DNA from 2 places in the Marinomonas maritima genome. Region 2 is predicted to be linked to the other one. Evidence: predicted binding sites of a transcription regulator. Region 2 holds the regulator's gene; the other holds the start of a gene.
What was found. Region 2 encodes PhoB, which activates phosphate uptake and scavenging genes when phosphate is short. Its sites were predicted from a motif close to TGTCATANNNNTGTCANA; they were not measured.
Positions count from the first base shown of each region.

Region 1 (4,122 bases), on a different contig from region 2:
CCCGCTAGGAAAAACAAGAAGTTGTAGCTTATTTGCTTCCATGTTGACGCAATCACCACCAAAATCATTGCTTGGTTGCCATTAAGGTAATGGTTCCAATCCACACCAGCAGACGTTAGCCACAAGGCAATCGGCCCCATGCTAGGATCAAATAATATCCACCAAAGCACACCCGCTAAGGCAGGAGCAACTGCGTAAGGCCAAATCAACAAGGTTTGATATGCCAACTTACCGCGAATAATACGATCCGCCATCACCGCCAGTAATAACGCAACCGACATACCAACAACGGCAACCGAAAAACTAAAAAATAATGTGGTTAAAATAGATTGGTAATACAGTGGATCGGTAAATAAATCGATAAAATTTTCAAAACCAACAAACTCGCGACTTAAACCGAAGGCGTCCTCTAGATAAAACGCTTGCTCTAATGCTTGTTCGGCAGGCCATAGAAAAAAAATCGCTGTCACCACCAACTGAGGCAGTAACAATAACCAAGGTAGGCCTTTTTGAGGGAAGGTAACCGTCATAGAAGTATCCAAAAAAATAAAACGACAAACAACGCCTAAAAAAATCGCCCTTATGAGTCATCATAAGAGCGATTGATTGGATTAATCGTTCGCTTTTTCAAACTTACGAAGTAGAGAGTTACCACGCTCCACCGCTGTGTCTAATGCGGTTTGTGCATCAACATCACCACTCCATACAGACTCAAGTGCTTCATCGATCACACCACGAATTTGAACGAAGTTACCCAAACGCAAGCCTTTCGTGTTCGCTGTTGGCGTACCGGTTGTCATCTGAACAACACCGGTTTCTGTGCCTGGATTAGCGGCGTAGAAACCTTGTCCTTTGGTCAAATCATACGCCGCGTGAGTAATTGGCAGATAACCAGAGAATTGATGCCAATCCGCCTGAACAGACGCACGAGACAAGTAGCTTAGGAAAGACGCAACGCCTTTGTATTCCTCTTTAGTGTGACCTTGAAGAACCCACAAAGAAGCGCCACCGATAATGGTATTAGAAGGCTGCTTTACTTTGCCTTCCCAATAAGGAAGCTCTGCGACACCAAAATCAAATTTGGCATTACGTTTGATTCCCGCATAACCGGCAGACGACTCGGTAAACATAGCGCACTCTTGGCTATAGAATTTTGCAGCGCCATCGTTTGTGCGTCCTGAGTAACTAAAAACACCACTTTTTTGCCATTCACCCATTTTCTTAACATGAGCCACTTGAAGAGGACCATTAAACTTCAACTCTGTTTTCAAACCGCCAAAACCATTATCAAGTGATGCAAATGGTACATTGTGACGTGAACTGAAGTTTTCTAATTGAACCCAAGACTGCCAAGACGTGGTAAAGCCACAGGTCACACCAGACGCTTGAAGCTTCTTAGAAACACTTTCTACATCTTGCCACGTTTTCGGTGCTTGGCTAATACCCGCTTTTTTAAATAAATCTTTGTTGTAGTACAAAACAGGCGTTGAGCTATTGAACGGCATGGACAACATTTTGCCTTCACTGCTGGTGTAATAGCCTGTGACTGCGCTTAAATACGTACTTTCATCAAACGGTTGACCGGATTCACGCATCAATTGATGCACAGGGTAAATCGCGCCTTTCGCCGCCATCATGCTAGCGGTACCCACTTCAAATACTTGAACGATAGCAGGCTGCTGCTTTGCTCGGAACGCGGCAATAGCAGACGTCATGGTTTCTGTGTAATTTCCTTTATAAACCGGCTTTACTTCGTACGCATCTTGAGAATCGTTAAAGTTTTTAGCGATTTCATTTACTTTTTCACCATTGGCACCACCCATTGCGTGCCACCATTCTACTTCCGTCGCTGCCAATGCTGAACCAGCAATAGACAAACCAACAACCACCGACGCTAATTTCAATTTATGCATTTCCGTGTTCCTCACAATGAGTTTTTATTAGAAAAGAAAGAACGACTATAAAGAGCAAATGTTTCACTTTGATGATAGTTAGGTTTCATTTGAAATACAATTACAATTCAAATGAAACAAAAAGATAGAAAACATAGGAGATAAAAACAGAAATGAAACTAAAAATGCAGAAAAACCATAACCTGATAGTAAAACGAAAGGCGTAATCATTAAAATTTTTAATATGCTTGGGCATCTATAGCAGCACTACATTAGGAGCTCCTGATTCAAAGCAAACACTAATGACCTAAACTCCTCCCTCAACGCCATAAGGCTTTTCGGAAGTGCGTCACTGTTGCGCTGTGCCACCAAGACTTCTACTTCACCAATTAACCGACAAAACCGATATGCAGACACCTCTAAAGCGGCGCCTTTTAGTCGATGCACTACAAGATCAAAATTATGCAAATCTTGACCTTCCATATGAGCCTGTAAAGCGTCCAATAAACCAGCAGCTTCTTTAATAAACTCTCCGGCGACCAACACCATCAATTCGTGATTGCACGCCAGCCGACTTTCGTAATCTGTATTATCAAATACCTTTACCTCAAACATGATAATGAAACCTCTGTATAATATTATCTAAGGAAGCCATTTTTTAAGTATCGAGATCAGCTTATCTTGTGAAATTGGCTTTGCAATATGGGCATTCATACCTGCGGCAAAACACTCGTCTTCATCCCCTTTCATGGCATTGGCGCTCAGCGCAACAATGGCCACATCGGCTGGCGTCTTCCCATCGACAAATTGACGAATGGTGCGCGTTGCTTCGTAACCATCCATAACTGGCATCTGACAATCCATAAAGATTAGGTCAAACTGGGTTGATTGCGCCAGCTCAACCGCTTTTTGGCCATTTTCAGCCACCACGACCTCCACGCCATATAACTTCAGCAAACCGCAGGCCACAATTTGATTGGTTAGATTATCTTCTGCTAACAATACTTTTGCGTTAAATACTGGCCGGCCTTCAGGCGTTGTTTCAACTTCTTTTACCGCCATGTTGAGATCTCCTTCACGTAAAGGCTTTAGTTTTTCTAATACATTCAGCAATGAATGACGAAATACGGGCTTAATTAATGATTCAGTATAGGACTCTAAATCATAGTTCACATTAGTACGACCATGAAAGAGCACTCGTTTTAGTTGCCGCTTTTGACTAAGGCGATCAAACGCTAAAACATCAGAAGAAGCGGCATGCTGTAATGCATCCAAATCCACCAACACAGCATGACTCGTCCACTTACTCTCAGCAACAGCACTGGCTAAGTTATCATAAGAGTCATAAGTCACCCCAAATGAATCCAGCAATGCACCAATATACTCACGCCCCGTTTTATTTCGATAGACCAAAGTAACGTTTACTTCATGAGCGATCTTTTTAGGCGGCGCCACACCAGGCGCGAACGCAAAAGGTACGTTAAGCCAAAATGTCGAGCCTTTTCCTTCCATTGACGTTAAACCAATGTCACCACCCATGGCACCCACTATCTCTTTGCTAATTGCCAGCCCAAGTCCAGTCCCACCAAATTTACGAGTTGTCGAACCATCTGCTTGCTTAAAACGATGGAACAGGTGCTTTTGACTTTCTTTAGAGATACCAATGCCCGTGTCTACAATAGAAACTCGCAATATAACCGTATCATCTGCTAACGACTCAACAATAATATGCAGTGCAACTTCCCCATCCTGCGTAAATTTCATGGCATTGCCCATCAAATTTACCAACACCTGCTTAAGGCGCAATCGATCACCGATCAAGTTTAGTTCAGGAACAGGAGTCGCAGGAGAGTTCAGTACAATGCCTTTTTCTTCGGCCTTTAAAACAAAGAGGTTGGTCACTTCCTCAATCAAGTCTTGCAACTCAAAAGTGTGTTTTTCTAACACAAGGTTTCCCATCTCGATCTTAGACAAATCTAGAATGTCATTAATAATGTCTAGAAGAGACTCAGCACTGTGCTGCGATAGTTTTGCTAAATGCGCTTGCTCCGCTTCCAGCTTAGTACTCATTAATAAAGAAAGGCAGCCAATAACCCCATTTAACGGTGTTCGAATTTCGTGGCTCATATTCGCCAAGAACTCACTTTTAGCACGGTTTGCTTCTTCCGCTTCCTCTTTCGCCTTACTCTGCTCTAATTCGGACACTTTCAAGCTTTCATTGGCTAATTGT
Region 1 covers NZ_JAMZEG020000001.1:163,211-167,332, reverse strand. Annotated here, with positions in the region: gene ugpA (sn-glycerol-3-phosphate ABC transporter permease UgpA) at 1-530, opposite strand, end outside; gene ugpB (sn-glycerol-3-phosphate ABC transporter substrate-binding protein UgpB) at 612-1,913, opposite strand; gene M3I01_RS00855 (Hpt domain-containing protein) at 2,160-2,507, opposite strand; gene M3I01_RS00850 (ATP-binding protein) at 2,535-4,122, opposite strand, start outside.
Region 1: ugpB (sn-glycerol-3-phosphate ABC transporter substrate-binding protein UgpB) is a predicted target of PhoB. The motif match lies at 1,973-1,990, and genes of this name have one in related genera.

Region 2 (4,122 bases):
GGCGTCTTCACATAGAATTATTCGCTTATCATCTGACACAAAGGCGGGAACCAATGAACTATGTGAGGTCATCGCTCTTGACCCAAGCCTAGCGGCACAAGTCGTCAGTTGGGCGTCATCACCCTATTATGGTGCTCCAGGCGACATAGAATCAGTAGAGGACGCTATTATTCGAGTCCTAGGCTTTGATATGGTAATGAATCTAGCGCTTGGGCTTTCGATGGGAAATGCATTTCAAGCGCCCGAAGACGGTCCACGTCACTACGAAGACTTTTGGCTCGACTCTGTCTCTAATGCCGTGCTTGTGGAGTCCTTGGTCAAAGCCATGCCAAACAAAAGTCGCCCAAAAATCGGTCACGCCTACCTTGCGGGGTTGCTACATAATTTTGGTTATTTGGCCATAAGCACTATTCTACCACCACATTTTTCTATCCTGTCTCGGTATCAAGAAGCGAACGCGCATTTGCCTTCTGAGCTGATTGAAATGCAGATACTGCACTTTACCAAAGAACAATTAGGTTCTTGGTTATTGCGTTACTGGAGCTTGCCTGACAATATTTGGACCGCCATCCGATACAGCAAAAAACCACACTATTACGGCGAACATGCCATTTTAGCAAAACTGCTGTATGTCTCATTCCAGTTACGCAATGAAGGGATCATTGAGCCATCCGTTCTGCAGGAAATAGGCCTGACACTAGAAGAGGCCGAAGCGTGCCGTGATGCGGTTTATCAAAAATCTACAGAGCTGCATAAAATGGTCGCTTTGATTAATAAAATGAATGCTTAACCTCTTATGACATTAATGAACCCCTCTGCCGCCCAGCAATTTGATTATCGATGGGCACCTGTTCATCGGATCAATAAAGTTAAAGTGCCTAAAACACTCTGGCCTTGGTTGGTCACTCACGATTCTTTGACCGCAAAACTACAAAGCCTCGGCACATTAACGGTTCACGTCATAGAGGACGCTTGGGGGGCACCAACAGCTCGAGAGCGAAAGTGTCTCAAGTTACGCCCAAGGGAGGCGGCTCGAATTCGCACCGTACTGCTTAAGGTGGATGGTAAGGCCGTCATATATGCTCGCTCAATTATCCCAGCCAAATCTCTACGAGGCCATTGGCGTCAAGTAAAGCATCTAAAAGACAAGCCCTTAGGCGGCTATCTTTTTCAACATCGAGCATTGACTCGAAGCGGCATTGAAATAACGCAATTGCCAAAAAGCATGTTTCCCAATCAACAAAGTGCTTTATGGGCAAGACGCTCTGTATTTCATCAGTTTGGACCCGGCATATTAGTGAACGAAGCCTTCTTCGATGATATTAACCACCTAAAACCGCTGTTTGGATTTTTATGAGTAAACTAAAAAATTACGCAGAATTAACGAGATTTAACCGCCCTATTGGTTCATTTTTATTAATGTGGCCGACGTTGTGGGCATTATGGCTTGCCGCTGATGGCATGCCTGAGTGGCATCTGCTCATCATTTTTATATTGGGCGTTTTTAGCATGCGTTCAGCGGGTTGTGTAATCAATGATTACGCCGATAGAAAAGTCGATGGAAGCGTTGATCGCACAAAGAATCGGCCTTTACCCTCTGGTCGTGTGTCAGAAAAAGAAGCCCTTTTACTCTTTTCCGCACTCTGCGTACTGAGTTTTATTTTGGTACTGTTTACCGATTTACAGACCATATTGCTGTCATTCGTCGGCTTAGGGCTGGCTGCTCTGTACCCTTTTATGAAGCGATACACTCATCTGCCACAACTTTTTCTTGGATTGGCTTTTTCTTGGGCTATCCCTATGGCATACAGTGCGCAAGGCGGTGATTTAACCAACCCAGAATTATGGATGTTATTCGTAGCAAACTGCTTTTGGACGATTGCATACGATACGTATTATGCAATAACTGATCGTCCAGATGACCTCAAAATTGGCGTGAAATCTACTGCTATATTATTTGCAGAATACGACTTGTTCGTCATTCTTTGTTTGCAAGGGTTAACCCTGTCCTTATTAACATGGATTGGCTTACTCGCAGGACTGAGTTGGCCCTATTTTGTGTCTTTGCTAGTTTGTGTAGTACTCTTTTATTTGCAGTTTAAACAAGCAAAAAATCGCGATAGACAAGCCTGTTTTCGCTCTTTTTTAGACAATAATCGCGTTGGCTTCTGTGTTTTCATCGGCCTAACAGTAAACTATTTTTTGTAATATATGGCAAAGTTGTGACATTTTAACCAAACTGTCACATTAGGCCGCTTTAATGAAACCGTTCCTGAGATGAGGATAAATCCTGTGACCGGTAAAAAAGTATTAATTATTGATGACGAGTCGTCTATACGCGAAATGATCGCTATAGCACTCGAAATGGCGGGCTACGAATATTTAGAAGCTGAAAACATTCAGCAAGCCCATGAAATCATTGTCGATCATCGACCAGATCTTATTTTGGTCGATTGGATGATGCCTGGTGGTAGCGGTATTGAACTGACTCGCCGACTCAAAAAAGACAGCACAACCGCTGAAATTCCAGTCATTATGCTGACCGCAAAAAGTGAAGAAGACAATAAAATCCAAGGTCTAGAAGTAGGTGCTGATGACTACATCACCAAACCTTTCTCACCACGTGAGCTGGTTGCGCGACTCAAGGCTGTATTACGACGAGCGACACCTCAAGGCGTTGATGAGCCTATCGAAATAGAAGGCTTGATCCTTGATCCGATCAGCCAACGAGTCACTATTGGTACTCGCCCATTAGAAATGGGGCCAACAGAGTATCGCTTATTAAAATTTTTGATGACCCACCAAGAACGTGCTTATTCAAGAGCTCAGCTGTTGGATCAAGTATGGGGTGGCAATGTCTACGTTGAAGAGCGTACGGTTGATGTTCATATACGTCGCTTACGAAAAGCCATTGGTAGCACTCACGATTCCTTGATACAAACAGTACGAGGTACTGGCTACCGCTTCTCAGCAAAAAGGCCCCTATGAAAACGATTTGGCGAAACACCATTATTACTTGGTTAGCAGGTCTCGCGGCTTGTGTTGTGATAGGCCTTATTATTGGGCAATTGTTAGGTGTTTTACTGCTGTACGTATTGGGGTCTTTATACTGGCAGCTGTATCAACTGTATCAATTTCATTATTGGTTACGCCATTCTGGTCGCGCAGCGCCACCAGAAGCCAGCGGCATTTGGGGCGAAGTCTTTGATGCCGTATATCGTTTGCATAAAAAACAGCGCAAGTCCAAGCGCCGTATGCGCCAAGCACTAACGCGAATAGAAAGCTCCACAACCGCCTTAAAAGAAGGCGTTATCATGGCCGACAACCAAGGCAATTTAGAGTGGTGGAATAACTCTGCAGCACACTTTCTTGGCCTGATGCGCCCAGTAGATCGCGGCCAAGTAATCACTAATATTGTCCGTAGTCCTGAGTTTTTCCGTTATTTCAGCCAAAAGCGATTTGGCGAACCCTTGATTATCAAATCTCCAGCGAAAGACGGCGTCTATTTGGAAATTCAAACCACTTTGTACGATAAGAACGATCACCTGATTTTTGTACGTGACGTGACCCGCTTACATTTACTGGAACAAATGCGCAAAGACTTTGTTGCCAACGCCTCCCATGAATTAAAAACGCCACTCACCGTCATAAAAGGCTATTTAGAAACGCTCGACATGTTTAAAGACAGTCTGCCGAAAAGCATGCAGAAAGGCATTGTGAATATGTCTGAGCAATCTGAACGGATGGAGCAACTGATTGAAGATCTCTTACTGTTGTCTCGTTTAGAAAGCGACGACAAGCGCGAAGAAAACCAGTGGCACAGGGTCTCAGACTTAGTACAGTCCGTTACCAACGCCACAGAAGCCATCTTGAACGCAAAGCATACGCTGATAGTCAATATCCCTGAGGAAGCCCGTCTGTACGGCTCCTATAAAGAGCTATACAGTGCCTTCTCGAACCTTATCGTCAATGCCATTAAATATTCACCGGATGGCGGCGATATCACGATTAAGTGGGAATCGAGTGAATTCAACGGCGTTTTTTCAGTCAAAGATTCTGGACTAGGTATCGATCCAAGATACATTCCACGCTTAACAGAGCGTTTTTTCAGAGTGGATAAGG
Region 2 covers NZ_JAMZEG020000004.1:414,333-418,454, forward strand. Annotated here, with positions in the region: gene M3I01_RS17065 (HDOD domain-containing protein) at 1-790, shown strand, start outside; gene M3I01_RS17070 (chorismate--pyruvate lyase family protein) at 797-1,357, shown strand; gene ubiA (4-hydroxybenzoate octaprenyltransferase) at 1,354-2,208, shown strand; gene phoB (phosphate regulon transcriptional regulator PhoB) at 2,293-2,988, shown strand; gene phoR (phosphate regulon sensor histidine kinase PhoR) at 2,985-4,122, shown strand, end outside.